DNA from 2 places in the Pantoea sp. At-9b genome. Region 1 is predicted to be linked to the other one. Evidence: predicted binding sites of a transcription regulator. Region 1 holds the regulator's gene; the other holds the start of a gene.
The links. Region 1 encodes PhoB, which activates phosphate uptake and scavenging genes when phosphate is short. Its sites were predicted from a motif close to CTGTCATAAAACTGNCNNAT; they were not measured.

Region 1 (7,915 bases):
CGCAACTGGGCAACGGTTTGCTCACGCTCATCCAGCCGGGTAATGTCGGACTGCCAGCGTGTCAGGTGCTCACCCCAACTGGCGACGCTGGCCTCACGGCTGCGCCATTGCTGCTGCTCATCCCACAGCTGTTGTAAGCGTTCACTCTCCTGTTGTTGCTGATTGAGCGCAGTACGGCTTTGCTGCACCACCTGCTGTTGGGCGGTTACCTCGCGCTGCTGATCGCTGAGCTGGTGTTGCAGGGCAGTGAGTTGCTGATCGAGTGGGATGACCTGCTCCGTCAGCAGCGTTTCCAGTTGCTGCTGTGCGTGCTGTGCCTGTTCACGCGCCTGTTGCGCTGCCTGATAACGGGTTTCGCCCTGTTGTTGCGCGGCGATCGCCTGCTGCTGTTGCGCCTGCACCTGTTGGTACTGCTGCGTCAGGGCGATGTTTTCCTGTTGCAACTGGGTGCGCTGTTGCAGTTTAGCGCGCAATTTTTCTGCGGGTTCGGCGCGGGCCAGCCGTTGGCGCTCGGGGTCGGCTTGTTGCCAGGCGTTTTCCGCCGCCTGCAATGCCTGTTGTGCTTGTTGTTGCTCCTCAGCCAGTTGATGTGACTGACTCAGCCACTGCTGCTGCTGTTGGGCGGTAGTCAGCTGCTGATTCAGCGTGGTTTCGGCAGCATTGAGTTGCTCCAGTTGGCTGGTCAGTGCTGTCCGATGCGCCTCATCCAGCAGCGACATGCCCCCGGCGCGGGCGCGTAGCGTATCGAGTTCGGCGCGAGCGTTTTTGTAGCGCTCAAAAATCTGCATCGAGATTTGGCCGTAAATTTCGGTGCCGGTCAGTTCTTCCAGCAATTCGGCGCGCTCGCCCGGTTTGGCATTCAGAAAGGCAGCAAATTGCCCCTGTGACAGCATCATCGAACGCGTAAAGCGGGCGAAATCGAGACCGGATAAGGTTTCGATCAACTTCAGTTTGTCGCCCACTTTATCGGCGACGATTTGGTTATCGGCACAGCGCGCCAGCTCGACGCGCGGTGCCTGTAATTTTCCATCGGCCTGACCACGGGCGCGGTTCTGGCTCCAGAAGGCGCGCCATGCCTCGCCTTTGATCTCAAACTCCACTTCCGCCAGACATTCGGCGGTATCGCGGGTGATCAGTTCGTTCTGGGATTGCGACAGCACGCCAAGGCGTGGCGTCTGGTGATACAGCGCCAGGCAAATAGCATCGAGCAGGGTGGTTTTTCCGGCACCGGTTGCGCCGGTGATGGCAAACAGGCCGTTACTGGCAAAGGGTTCGCGGCGGAAATCGATAAACCATTCCCCACGCAGGGCGTTGAGGTTTTTAAAGCGCAGCGTCAGGATTTTCATGCAGCAGGGTTCTCCAGCGCGGCAAGGGTGGTACGAAACAGCTCGGTGAGCCGGGCCGCCTGTTCGTCATCCAGATCGTCTTCCTGCGCCAGGCGACGCGCAAACACCTCCTCAACCTGCAATTCGCTCAGGGTTTCGTTATCCAGTCGTGCCAGGCTGCGGCTGCGTTGCTCACGGCTACGGCGTACCAGCAGTACCTCGACCGGTAAATTTTCCGTCAGTTGCTCCACGCGGCGCTGCAAATCGCTGAGATGTTCCTGGGTGGTGATTTCAATATCCAGCCACGCTGGCAGCGATGCGGCGTTATCTTGGAACGCGGCCAGTTGTTGTTCGATAGCAGCCAGCGAGCCTTTCAGCATCTGCATTGGCTGGAACAGCGGGATCGTCAGCGGCGTCACCGCATCCAGACCGGTGCTGAAATCGAGCAGAAACACGCTTTTATCACGGCCCAGTTCATCAAAGCTGAGCGGGATGGGCGAACCGCTGTAGCGAATATGGTCGCTGTCAGCAATGCGCTGCGCACGGTGAATATGGCCAAGGGCGATATAGTCGGCGGCGGGAAACGCCTGCGCCGGGAAGGCGTCGAGCGTACCGATGTAGATATCACGCACCGAGTCGCTTTTGGTGACGCCGACAGTGGTGAGATGGCCCGTGGCGATAATCGGCAGTTGGCCTCCGAGTGCCGCGCGTTGCGCCTCGGCGGCGGCAAAGCAGTGCTGATAATGCTGTTCGATGGCTTCCAGCAACGACTGTTGTTTCTCCCGACCGGACTGTCCAGCCTGGCTGCGCAGAATATCGCGCGGACGCAGGTAAGGAATGGCGCACAGCAGCGCGCCTGGCGTACCGTCGCGCTGTTTCAGGGTCAACACCTGTTGCTCGCCTTGTGGCGTCGCGCTGGTGATCACCTGAGTATTGAGGCAGGCGAGCAACTCGCGAGATTCATTTAATGTCGCCACCGAATCATGGTTGCCGGCCAGCACAATCAACTGGCACTGGCTGGCCTGTAACGCCACCACAAAGCGGTTGAACATTTCACGGGCATAGCTGGGTGGCGAGCCGGTGTCGAACAGGTCACCGGCGATAATCAGCGCATCCACCTGATGTTGTTCAATTTGCTGACGCAGCCAGTCGAGAAACGCCTGATGTTCAGCTGCGCGACTTTTGCTGTAAAAGAACTGGCCCAGATGCCAGTCCGCCGTATGAATGATGCGCATGGATGCTCCCTGCCGGTTGACGCGATGGGCAATTATAACGGCTTCATCGCGAAAGAAAAAAATTCGCCGCATGGCTGTCACATTTCTGTTTTTTAACTAAATATTCAGGGGTGCGTTTTTCATAAAAGTGTCATAAAACTGACGCATAATGACGCCGCAAATCCCAGTGACAGCCGTCATATCAGCAGGAGTAATAATGGCTAAGCGCATTTTGGTTGTGGAAGACGAAGCTCCCATCCGTGAAATGTTATGTTTCGTGCTGGAACAGAACGATTACCAGCCGATTGAGGCGGAAGACTATGACAGCGCAGTGGGGAAGCTGATCGAACCCTGGCCTGATTTGATTTTGCTGGACTGGATGTTACCTGGTGGCAGCGGTATCCAGTTTATTAAGCATCTGAAACGTGAAGCCATGACGCGTGATATTCCCGTGATGATGTTGACTGCACGCGGCGAAGAAGAAGATCGTGTTCGCGGTCTCGAAGTGGGCGCGGATGATTACATTACCAAACCTTTCTCACCGAAAGAGTTGATGGCGCGTATCAAAGCGGTGATGCGCCGTATTTCACCGATGGCGGTGGAAGAGGTGATTGAGATGCAGGGGCTGAGCCTCGACCCGTCGTCGCATCGCGTGATGTCAGAAACCACGCCGCTGGAGATGGGGCCGACGGAGTACAAGTTACTGCACTTCTTTATGACCCACCCGGAACGCGTTTACAGCCGTGAACAGCTGTTGAACCACGTCTGGGGCACCAATGTGTATGTCGAAGATCGCACCGTCGATGTGCATATCCGTCGTTTACGTAAAGCGCTGGAGGTCTCCGGCCACGATCGCATGGTACAAACCGTGCGCGGAACAGGGTATCGTTTCTCTGCCCGCTACTGAACGGAGTCTTTACCGTGCTGGAACGACTCTCCTGGAAGAGATTATTGACCGAACTGGTGCTGGTCTGTCTACCGGCACTGATTCTCGGTCTGGTATTTGGCTATCTCCCCTGGCTGCTGTTGATCACCGTGCTGGGGTTATTGTTGTGGCATTTCCGTAACCTGATGCGCTTGTCCCACTGGTTGTGGGTAGACCGTTCCATGACGCCACCCGGCGGACGTGCCAGCTGGGAGCCGCTGTTTTACGGGCTGTATCAAATGCAGCTGCGTAATCGCCGCCGCCGCCGCGAACTGGGCAATCTGATCAAACGCTTCCGTAGTGGTGCGGAATCGCTGCCGGATGCGGTGGTGCTCACCACCGAAGAGGGCATCATTTTCTGGTGTAACGGTCTGGCGCAGCAGCATCTTGGCCTGCGCTGGCCGGAAGACAATGGGCAGAACATCCTCAACCTGCTGCGTTACCCTGAATTCTCCCGCTACATTCGCCAACGCGATTTCAACAAACCGCTGACGCTGGTGTTGAATAATCAACACCATATGGAGTTCCGCGTGATGCCTTACAGCGAAGGGCAGTGGCTGATGGTGGCACGTGATGTGACGCAAATGCACCAGCTGGAAGGGGCGCGCCGCAACTTCTTTGCTAACGTCAGTCATGAGCTGCGTACTCCGCTGACGGTGTTGCAGGGCTATCTGGAGATGATGAACGACTCGGTGATGAATGAACGTTCACGCAGCAAAGCGTTACAGACCATGACGGAGCAAACGCGCCGTATGGACAGCCTGGTGAAACAGCTGCTGACGCTGTCGCGCATTGAAGCGGCTCCGGCCCTCGACATGAAAGAGACGGTAGACGTGCCCACCATGCTGTTGCTGTTGCAGCGTGAAGCGGAAACCCTCAGTCAGGGGCGTCATGAAATCCATTTCCATACCGATCCGCATCTCAAAGTGCTGGGCAATGATGAGCAGTTGCGCAGTGCCATCTCGAACCTGGTGTATAACGCCGTCAACCATACGCCGGAAGGCACAAGGATTGATATCAGCTGGCTGCGTAATAAGCAGGGGGCCGAGTTTAAGGTGTGCGATAACGGGCCGGGGATTAGCCCTGAACATCTGCCACGGCTGACCGAACGTTTCTACCGGGTGGATAAAGCACGTTCGCGCGCCACCGGTGGCAGCGGTCTCGGGTTGGCGATTGTTAAGCATGCGCTTGGGCATCACAACGCACGCCTTGATATCACCAGCGTGCCGCATCAGGAGACCTGCTTCAGCTTTATCCTGCCGCCACGGTTGATTGTCGCCAGCCAGATACGGGAGAATGTGGCGCAATAAGCGTTCTGCTGTCGCTCAGTCAAAGCACATTCGGTAGCGGCGTGATTTATCGCGCGCCCTTCAGTTAGAACATCAAAAACTGCGCGATAAATCGCTCAAAAACCTGCGCGATAAATCGCGCCGCTACGCGGAATCCCTGCATGAAATCGTTGCTGCTGTTCATTTTGCTGTCGTTCTCTGTGCTGGCGCAGGGGCAACAAACCATGCTGGCGGGCAATCTGAGCAGTGTCGGTTCTGATACGCTGGGGTATCTGATGACCTTGTGGGGTGAGGATTTCAGCCGTCAGTCACCGGGCGTGAACGTGCAGGTGCAGGCGGCGGGATCGTCAACCGCGCCTACCGCGCTGGCTGCCGGGGCAGCCCAGCTTGGCCCGATGAGCCGCCCGATGCAGGTGGATGAGCGCCAGTTGTTTATTGCCCGCTATGGCTATCCGCCGTTGGCGGTACCAGTGGCGATGGATGCGCTGGTGGTGGTGGTCAATCAGGACAATCCACTGACGCAAATTGCGCCACAGCAACTGGATGCGCTGTTTTCAGTGACGCGCCTGTGTGGTGCGCATCAGGTGCCGCAGCGCTGGGGCGATGTCGGCCTGACCGATCCGCACTGGGCCACGCGCAGTATCCAACGTTACGGACGTAACTCCGCGTCCGGCACCTGGGGGTTCTTTAAGCAGCAGGTGCTGTGCAAGGGCGACTTCCGTGCCGATGTGGCGGAGTTCCCCGGTTCGGCGGCGGTGGTGCAGGCGGTAGCGGCCACGCCCAACAGCATTGGTTACGCCAGTTTCGGCTTTCATCTCAGTGGGGTGAAGACGCTGCCGGTGGTTACCCACAATGGCGAAAGCGTGATGCCGGATGCGGAATCCATTCGTAGCGGCCGTTATCCGTGGTCGCGTCCGCTTTATCTCTACATCAACAAAGCGCCTGGCAAACCGTTGCCGCCGCTGGTCTCGGCATTTTTGCATCAGGTGTTGTCGCCTCAGGGGCAGCGTCGGGTCAGTGAGGCGGGTTATCTGCCGCTGTCTGACAGCCAGATGGCGCAGGCGCGCGCCGCCATTGAGGAAAATTGAAGAACGTGCATCGCAACATGAATTTTCTTCATGTCACCTGAATTTTCTTCGTTTGCCCAAAACCGTTCAGCATGTCACTCTCCTTAGCCATATAGCCATCCAGATGGCTAAAAATAACCAGGTGAAATTATTACCTGACGCAACCATGCGTTTACGGCTTTAGCCAGGAGTGATCATGCAACGAGTAACCGCCCCGTTCCGTGCCGATACCGTCGGCAGTTTTCTGCGTCCCGCTGCGATTAAGCAGGCGCGTGAGCAGTTTGCTAAAGGTGAAATTGATGCTGCCGCGCTGCGTCAGGTCGAAGATGAGGCCATTCGTCATGTGGTGGAGCAACAACGTGCCAACGGCTTGCACGTGGTCACCGATGGTGAATTTCGTCGCGCCTGGTGGCATTTCGACTTCTTTGATGGCCTGATCGGCGTTGAGCGTTATGAAGCGGATCAGGGTATTCAGTTCAATGGCGTGCAGACCAAAGCACGTGGCGTGAAAGTGACCGGCAAAGTGGCGTTCAACCCGAACCACCCGATGCTGGAGCATTTCCGCTTCCTGCAAAGCATCGCCGGCGACGCGGTGCCGAAGATGACCATTCCCAGCCCGAGCGTGTTGCATTTCCGTGGCGGCCGCAAAGTGATTGATGCCACCGTGTACCCGGATCTGAAAGCGTATTTCGCCGATCTGGCACAGACCTGGAAAGATGCCATCCAGGCGTTTTACGCGGCAGGCTGCCGTTACCTGCAACTGGACGATACCGTTTGGGCCTATCTGTGTTCTGCCGATCAGCAGCAGCAGATCCGCGAACGTGGTGAAGATCCACAGGAACTGGCGCGTATCTACGCTCAGGTGCTGAATACCGCGCTGGAAGGTAAACCGGCGGATCTGACCGTCGGTCTGCACGTGTGTCGCGGTAACTTTCGCTCCACCTGGATCTCAGAAGGCGGCTACGAGCCGGTGGCTGAGGTCCTGTTTGGCGGCGTGAATATTGATGCCTTCTTCCTCGAATATGACAACGAGCGTTCCGGTGGTTTTGAGCCATTGCGCTTTATTAAGCCGGGCCATCAGCAGGTGGTGCTGGGCCTGATCACCACCAAAACCGGTGAGCTGGAAGATCCGGCTCAGGTGAAAGCGCGTTTGCAGGAAGCGGCGCAGTTCGTCAGCCTCGATCAGATTTGCCTCAGCCCGCAGTGCGGCTTTGCTTCAACCGAAGAGGGCAACAGCCTGAGTGAAGATCAGCAGTGGCAGAAAATCCGGCTGGTGGTCGACATCGCCAATCAGGTGTGGTGATGCTGTAAAGTTGTGCAAACAGGCGCGTAAATCGCGCCTTTTGTGCATCTGAAAGCCACGTGATGCGCGGATATCTCCTGCGCTGTGGAAAGTTTAAGCAAATCATCTGATGTGTTTTCGACCTTATCTATATTGATTCACTGCTTTTTATCTGTTTAGTGCTATATCCTTCTGGTTTTCCGATCCCGTATTGCCTTTCTCCGCTATAAACGTTTTACTACGCGCCGTTGTCGATTCTTCCCTCTGTGAACAGAAGAAAAGCAGTTTAAATCACCTGCGCTTTAACCCTACGACGAGCATAACGCACTGGCGTTGCCGTATAAGTCGTTGTTTTGGCGCGGTCAGGGAGCAACACAAACTCAACTTTCACCGCAACATCAGCTACAGGCAGTACAGAAGTTTATGACATATCGTTTAACCCCGAAGGATATACTTGCGCTGGGCTTTATGACGTTTGCCCTGTTTGTTGGCGCAGGAAACATCATTTTCCCGCCGATGGTGGGTATTCAGTCTGGCGAACACGTCTGGGTGGCCGCCATTGGCTTCCTGATCACTGCCGTGGGTCTGCCGGTGATGACCGTTATCGCGCTGGCGCGTGTTGGCGGCGGCATCGATGCCCTCAGCTCGCCGATTGGTAAAGCAGCCGGTTTGCTGCTGGCGACCGTGTGTTACCTCGCCGTTGGCCCGCTGTTCGCTACGCCGCGTACCGCGACGGTATCATTTGAAGTGGGGATCGCCCCGCTGACCGGTGATGGCGCGCTGCCGCTGTTTATCTACAGCCTGATCTACTTC
Region 2 (7,915 bases), on a different replicon from region 1:
CCGTCAGCCATTCCACCATCGCAGGGTCGCGATGCGAGAAAAATGCGCTGGTTGCCGTATCAAGTGCGGCAATTTGCAGCATGTCTTCAGCACTGAGCGCGAAATCGAGAATATTGATATTCTCTGCCATGCGCGCTTTTCGCACTGACTTGGCCAGCGATACAATGCCGCGCTGGAAGATCCAACGCAGCACCACCTGACCAACACTTTTGCCATATTTGTGACCGATCGCCGTTAATACCGGGTGCTGGAACAAACCGTTTCGCCCTTCGGCAAAAGGTGCCCATGCCTCCGGCTGGATACCACGGCTTTGCATCCAGGGGGCGGCCTGCAACTGCTGGGTAAAGGGGTTGACCTCAACCTGGTTAACGGCCGGGACAACCTTGTTGAACGCGATAAGATCTGCCAGTCGGTCCGGGTGGAAGTTGCTCACGCCGATCGCACGAATTTTCCCTGCTTGTTGCAGTTCTTCCATGGCGCGCCAGGCACCGTGGACGTCGCCGTAAGGCTGGTGGATCAGATACAGGTCAACATAGTCCAGTTGCAGCCGATTCAATGAGCGTTCGAACTGAGCCTTCGCGCCTGCGTAATGAGTGTCCTGCAACCACAGTTTGGTGGTGACGAACAGTTCGTTACGGGCAATGCCGCTCTGCTTCATCGCATTCCCGACCTGAGTTTCATTCTGGTAGGATGCCGCGGTATCAATCAGGCGATACCCCGTTTCGATGGCGTCAATAACGGCTTTTTCACACTCGGCGGCATCCGTCATCTGGAATACACCAAAGCCCAGCAAAGGCATTTCAACACCGTTGTTTAGTTTTACTGTTTGCATGAGGTTGTCCTGTAGATGTTATGTGTGCCAAGCATAACGCAGCAGCATTTATCTGATTAGAGGATGCAATCAGCTAGGGTTTATTAGCAGGATTCATGAATAAAGAATGAACCCTGCTTTTACCCCGTTCACTACTCGAGGTGTTTTTCGCGGATGAATTGGCTGACCAGATCCGCGATCAGCACATTATTCAGATCGGAAAAGGGAAAGTGGGTGTTGCCGGTGATCCCTGCCTCCGGGAGATGAATCACGGTTACGTTCCCTCCGTGCTTATTCACCACATCACGCCAGACTCTGGCCATAGCCAGGCGGACGCGCCAACTGTCTTGTGCGGGCAGGGCAACCGGTTTCTCCGGTATGTTATCGCCATAAATAATCAAAACGGGAATTTTGGTCAGCGCCATGAACTGAACCAGTGGCACGGGTTCACCTTTTAACGTATCGAAGGCGCTGGGCATTGGGGCGGGTAGTTCTTGCTCAGGGAAAACGAAGCCGCTACCCGGCTCAAACGCCACAATGGCTTTCACTTTGTCGTTTTTCATCGCGGTATACCAGCCCGGACCACCGCCCTGAGAGTGGGTAAAAAGAATAGCCGGACCGGATCTATCCACCACAGCTGAGATGGCGTCAGAAATAACATTGACATCAAATGGTCCGGTGTTCGGGGTCATCTGGCGGAAGTACTGATTCAGTGCTGTTTTGTCGTGAGAGAACTGAACGCCCGGGAAATAATTGGGCCAGACACCGAGGCGAAACTGATTAAACCACATCTGTTCATCCGGTTTGGGCACGATAGCGTCTGCAACGGTACTGCGGCCAGCACCTCCCCGGCGCGGTTGATCGACCAGATAGGTTGAGAACCCACGGCGTAGAAAAATATTCTGAAAACCTTCGCGGCCATCCGGCGTCGTTTCCCAGGTGCGGGAAAACTGCCCTGCACCGTGCAACATGACAATCGGGTATTTATGGGGATTTACCGGGATTTGGTAGAACACCTGCGCATGATCGCCATGATAAGTTTGACCGTTGGAATTCAACGGCTTTTTCGCCTCAAATGTGCCAGGGGCAGTGATAACAGTACCACCAGCGGCAGAGCTTCCTTGTTCCTGAATAACTAATGGCTCGGCATATGCGGACTGAGCCATCAGACACATCACCAGCATTGTTAAAAGTGTCTTCAACGAAACATCCTCTGCGCATGTCTGCGCTTTTATGGGGAAATCTGCGGGTTACTGATCCGCCAGTGCCTGTTGTAACGCCATCTCAGCGCGCATTGCCGCGCCTGTTTCTCCATGTTCACGCAGGGTCTGCGCTAACTGGTGCAGTTGTCCTGCCGTCAGTCCGACGCGCTGGCTGGCGCGCATATGGGATAACAACTGAGCTTCAACACCGGGCGTGGCAGCTAATGCCCCGACCGTTGCCAGCTCGCGGCTTTGCCAGTCGAGGTTGTCACGGGCAAAAATGTCGCCAAACAGATGGGTTTGCAGGTACTGATTAATGACTGGCGCGAAATCAAACAAGGGGCCCTGGACCGGTGCGCCGGAGATTTTGGTCTGGTTGGCAGTGCCAACCTGTCGCAGTTCATCCCCGACAGGGACTGGGCTGACAGGCTCGTTACCCGCAATATCGTGGATTCCGCGTTGCTGACGCGTCTCAACCACCTTCATCAGGGCATTTAACGCATTTAAACTGCGCGGAAAGCCGGTGTAGGCATACAGCTGAACCAGAATTTCTTTAAGTTCATTAACCGTCAACCCGGCGTCCAGCCCCTGATTGAGCGCACCATTCAGTTTTTCCATCTGGCTGCTGGCCATATAGGCGGCAATCAACGGAATTGCCTGCTGACGAGGTGACAACGTTGACGAAATAGTCTGTTTTTCTGCGGTTCCGGTCGTTGCTGGCGCAGCATTGACCGTCAGACTGCAACCCAGCATCAGCCAGGCCGCCGTCATCAATGCCTTAATGGGCGCGGTATTGTTCATCCGTCACTTTCTCCATCCAGTTAACGTTGATTCCATTTGCCACCCCGGTTATCGCCAGATGTGTCATCGCACTACCTGGGGCGGCACCATGCCAGTGTTTGACACCCGGTGGGCAGGACACGACATCACCGGGACGAATGGTCTGTACCGGCTGGCCTTCCTGCTGCGTCAGTCCCACGCCAGCGGTCACGATCAGTCGCTGGCCAGCCGGATGCGTATGCCAGGCTGACCGCGCGCCGGGCTCAAAGGTGACATACGCCGCTGAAACATTGATGTCATTATCCGGTTTGAATAACGGGTCCACCCGGACACGCCCGGTAAAGTTCTCCGCCGGGCCATATAACGCGTTTTGGCTGCCGGCGGGGGCAAGATGTTGCGTCTCAGCTGAGGACGCAAAAGTGAAGAGGGGCAGTAACAGCCCGAGGTAACGTATTTTTCCGGTCATGCTGAGCGTCCTTTTCATTGATGAAGGGGATAGCCAGCCATGATTCTAACGAGCGGCAAATGTCGTCAGACTGACGCTTCCCTGACAATTTTGTCAGTTGGAGGAATGGTGAAGGGAATTGCGTTTCGCGCCGTATCCGTCTGCATGGCAAAGGTCAGTCCAAAGGTGTTCATACCGCCCTCACTGTGTGCAAAGACTTCTCCCCGATGCATAATTGCCACGGCACGGACGATCGACAGCCCCAAGCCATGATGGGTATCGCTGCGGGTGCGCGAGGAGTCAGCCCGGTAAAAGCGTTCAAACAGCCGATGCAACTGTTCCGGCGCAATGGGATCGCCTGGATTGGAAACTGCAACGCAGGCCTGGTTATTCATCGTGCTTAAGCGAACGGTCACCTGACTGTTGGCTGGCGCGTATCTTGCACTATTTTCGAGGAGATTAGCCAACGAGCGGTGAAATAAACGCCGATCAATCTCGACCAGAACATTCCCTTCTACCGCCAGAGAAAGTTGTTTTTCCGCGAATGAAGGTTCGACATATTCGGCTGTTTTCAGCGTCTCTTCACGCAGGGAGACCTGAGTCAGCTGAGCGGCATGTTCACCTGCATGAGCATGGGACAGAAACAGCATGTCATTGACGATGGACGTCATACGCTCAAGTTCTTCCAGGTTTGAACCCAGTAACTCTTCCAGTTCTTCATGGGAACGGCGACGTGATAGCCCTAATTGCGTTTGACCAATCAGGTTAGTAAGCGGTGTGCGGAGTTCATGCGCCACATCGGCGTTAAAACTTTCGAGCTGTCGCCAGGCAATCTCCTGCCGCATCAGGACACCGTTAAATGATGCTGCCAACTGCTGTAATTCTCCGGGTAAGGCAGTGGTATCCAGTCGTTGACTATGATCGCCCGGTGCGAGCAGTTGTGCCTGTTTGCCCAGTGCGCCCACCGGACGCAGACCAATTTTTGAGACGCCATAGCCTAATAATGCGACGATTAACACGCCTGCCACGGCAATAATCAGCAGCGTGCGGGTGAAGGCATCCAGGGTACCCATATACGGTGTCGAGTCGATGGCGACGATATAGCGCAACGCCGGTCGCGCGCCATTAGCAGGGATGGTTTTGACCAACAGGAAGAGTGAACACACACCTTCTGCTGCGCCGGGCATTTTGTTAAAACCTTCCTGCAAAGAGGACCATTGAACACCCACGGGTGGCGCACCGCCGACACTAAAGCGCGGGTCGGCACTGACTATCCAGTAGCGGACGCGCTCCCCCTCAGAGTTGGTTAACACGGTGAATTTATTCGCCAGCGTAGACCAGTCATCTGCTGAGGTGCGTGCGGAGATCCACGGGCTCATTAATGATTGCCGAAATGACAGCTCGTTGTGCATCTGTTTTTGCAGCGAGTCATGTAACGAGCTGCGCAGCAGGATGCCGATCGCCGAGACAATTAACAAGGCCGTTAACGCAAACATCAGTGCCAAATGTACCGAGATGGATCGCTTAAACATGCTGATCTCCGGGCCTGACTTCAAGCACATATCCCATACCCCGCACGGTATGCAGTAGCCTGACGGCAAATGGCGTATCGACTTTGGCACGTAAACGTTTAATCGCGACCTCAACCACGTTGGCGTCGCTGTCAAAATTCATATCCCATACCTGTTCCGCGATCATCATCTTCGACAAAATTTCGCCCTGATGGCGCGCCAGCAGGCTCAGCAAGGCAAACTCTTTCGCGGTGAGGTCCAGTCGGGTTCCCAAACGGAATACCCGTCTGGACAGCAGATCTACCTGTAAATCGTGAATTTGCAGTTGCGTGATATCCGTGCCATCCGCAGAACGGCGACGAACCAGCGCCTGAATGCGCGCGACCAACTCAATAAGCGAGAACGGTTTAGGGAGATAATCATCTGCACCCAGCCGCAGTCCTTTGACGCGTTCATCCACCGATCCGCGAGCAGATAACATCAACACCGGTGTCTGCTTGCTGGATCGCACCCCTTCCAGTACCCGATAGCCATCCATTCCGGGCAGCATCACATCAAGGATGATCGCGTCGTAGTCGAACTCCAGTGCGAAATGCAGCCCCTCAGCGCCATTCGCTGAAACGTCCACCGTGAACCCGGACTCGCCCAAAGCACGACGAAGATAGGTTGAGGTTTTTTCTTCATCCTCGACTAACAACAGGCGCATAACGCTGCTTCCTCCTGAACTTAACGGTAACGGGCCATTGTGCCCCTGACTTGCCAACACCAGGCTGACGACTTACTGACAAAAATGTTATTCAGCCGTCACCATGCTGACAGCCCTGCCTGCCTAATCTGAGCCTGCTTATTTGCTATCGCGAACCTGACCCATCGGGAGATACCATGAAATTCACGCTGTTAAATGCAATGTTGCTTACCGCTATGGCTGGCGTCGCCTCCGTGCATGCCGCTGATTACAAAAAGAATCCGTTCACCCTCGTTTATGATGGAGCCATCACCGAGAATGTTCAGGGGCAGGTCAATATCCATCCGGTCAAATACGATCTGCATGGCATCCAAATTGCGGCGAATGTTTACACCCCAGCCAATTACGATCCGGCGAAAAAGTATCCGGCAATTGTCGTAGCTCACCCGAATGGTGGCGTAAAAGAGCAGGTTGCCGGGTTGTATGCACAACGCCTGGCTGAGCACGGATACATCACCATCACTGCCGATGCGGCCTATCAGGGTGCCAGCGGTGGTATGCCACGTAGTGTTGATAAACCGGCTAACCGCATTGAAGATATTCACGGCATGGCTGACTACATCAGCCAGTACCCTGGCGTTGATACCGCCCGCATTGGTTTGCTGGGCATTTGTGGTGGCGGTGGTTATTCATTAAAAGCCGCTCAGACTGATAAACGCTTTAAAGCGCTGGCAACGCTGAGCATGTTTGACTCTGGCCGTGTGCGCCGCAACGGCTATCAGGAATCACAAATTGCGACTATCCAGGCGCGTCTGCAACAAGCCAGCGAAGCGCGTGCAAAAGAAGCGGCAACCGGGGAAGTCAGTTATTCCGGCGATGCCAACCTGACCGATGAACAGATCGCGAAACTGCCGTTTGATCTCTACCGCCAGGGTTACGAGTACTACTGGAAAACCCATGCTCATCCCAACTCTACGTTCCGCTATACCACCAGCAGCCTGCTCGATTTGATGAGTTTTGATGCGCAAAGCAATATGGATCTCATCAATCAGCCGCTGTTAATGATGGCCGGGACAAAAGCAGACTCGCGATATATGACCGAAAGTGCCTTCAAAATGGCCACCGGTACGCAGAATAAAGAGTTATTCCTGATTGATGGCGCAACCCATATCGAAACGTACTGGGTGCCGCGCTACGTTAACCAGGCGATGAGCAAGTTAGATATCTTCTTCGATAAGAATATTTAACCCGTTCTCGATAACTTGATGCCTGTTCATCCCTCTAACGGCTATTAACAGGCAGATTAACCTGGTTGGCGCTAAAGATAATTGCGCCTGACGAATAGAGGTTATGAGATAAATTCATAAGTATCATCAGGGACGGCACAGTATCCGGCGCTATTTCTTCACCTGAACCGTCAGCACGATTAAGGCGCTGCCCAGCGTAAATACGGCAATTATCCAGCCCATGGTCCAGGGCGTGCCATCGCTAAACAGCGCCAGCAACAGGGATGAGATGATGCCACTGCCGTACTGAAGCGACCCCATCAGCGCCGAGGCAGAACCCGCAACATTAGGTACGGCATCCAGCGCGCAGGCGGTAGAGGTTGCGGCGATGATGCCGTTCATGGAAAAGAAGACAAACACGGTTGCCACAATGATGCCCATCCCACCCACTCCCAACCCGGTCGCGACAGCCAGCGTCAGGGCGGCCAGGCTCGCCACGGATACGGCAACCTTAAGTAACGTTTCCAATGGGAAGCGGTGGACCAGGCGTCGGTTCACCATGCTCACCACCATTAAGCCAACGATATTGACGGCAAACAACCAACCGTAATGCTGCGGATCAACCCCAAACCAGGTGATGTAAACAAACGGGGAGCCGGTGATAAAGGCATAAGCGGCAATGTAGTAGAACGTCAGACAGAGCGTAAAACGCATGTAGCGGCCGTTCGTCAGCAGGGCGTAGTAGTTACCAAAGGCACTGGATACGGATGCCGCGGAACGTTTGTCTTCTGCCAAGGTTTCGGGTAGCCAGAATAACGAAAACAACATCAATGCGCCGATAAGTGCGAGCAGCCAGAAAATGGCATGCCACGACGTGACCTTAATCATCTGCCCGCCAAGTAGCGGCCCGGCAATCGGCGCTATCGCCATGATGATCATCAGCGTCGAAAGCATTTGCGCGGCGCGCGTGCGGCTAAACAGATCGCGGATCATCGCACGTGCCAGCATCGGACCGGTGCAGGCACCTAACGCCTGAAAGATTCGCCAGAAGACGATTTGTACGATATCGGTTGATAACGCACAGCCCACTGAACCTATCACGAAAAGAAACATCCCGATGAATAGCGGCACACGTCGTCCGTAGCGATCGCTAATCGGTCCCCAAATCAACTGGGCAATGCTAAAACCGATCAAAAATCCGGTGATGGTGAGTTCCGCATCCCCCTGCAAATCCTTTGTCATTAAAGGCATGGCA

Region 2: PAT9B_RS26210 (heavy metal response regulator transcription factor) is a predicted target of PhoB. The motif match lies at 5,601-5,620, and genes of this name have one in related genera.

What each region holds. Positions count from the first base shown of each region.
Region 1 is NC_014837.1:1,028,398-1,036,312, forward strand. It holds gene PAT9B_RS04580 (SbcC/MukB-like Walker B domain-containing protein) at 1-1,346, opposite strand, end outside; gene sbcD (exonuclease subunit SbcD) at 1,343-2,560, opposite strand; gene phoB (phosphate response regulator transcription factor PhoB) at 2,757-3,446, shown strand; gene phoR (phosphate regulon sensor histidine kinase PhoR) at 3,461-4,774, shown strand; gene PAT9B_RS04600 (PstS family phosphate ABC transporter substrate-binding protein) at 4,915-5,841, shown strand; gene PAT9B_RS04605 (cobalamin-independent methionine synthase II family protein) at 6,017-7,123, shown strand; gene brnQ (branched-chain amino acid transport system II carrier protein) at 7,526-7,915, shown strand, end outside.
Region 2 is NC_014840.1:87,900-95,814, reverse strand. It holds gene PAT9B_RS26235 (aldo/keto reductase) at 1-832, opposite strand, end outside; gene PAT9B_RS26230 (alpha/beta fold hydrolase) at 964-2,013, opposite strand; gene PAT9B_RS26225 (carboxymuconolactone decarboxylase family protein) at 2,062-2,814, opposite strand; gene PAT9B_RS26220 (cupin domain-containing protein) at 2,792-3,259, opposite strand; gene PAT9B_RS26215 (heavy metal sensor histidine kinase) at 3,325-4,770, opposite strand; gene PAT9B_RS26210 (heavy metal response regulator transcription factor) at 4,763-5,455, opposite strand; gene PAT9B_RS26205 (alpha/beta hydrolase) at 5,632-6,681, shown strand; gene PAT9B_RS26200 (multidrug effflux MFS transporter) at 6,832-7,915, opposite strand, start outside.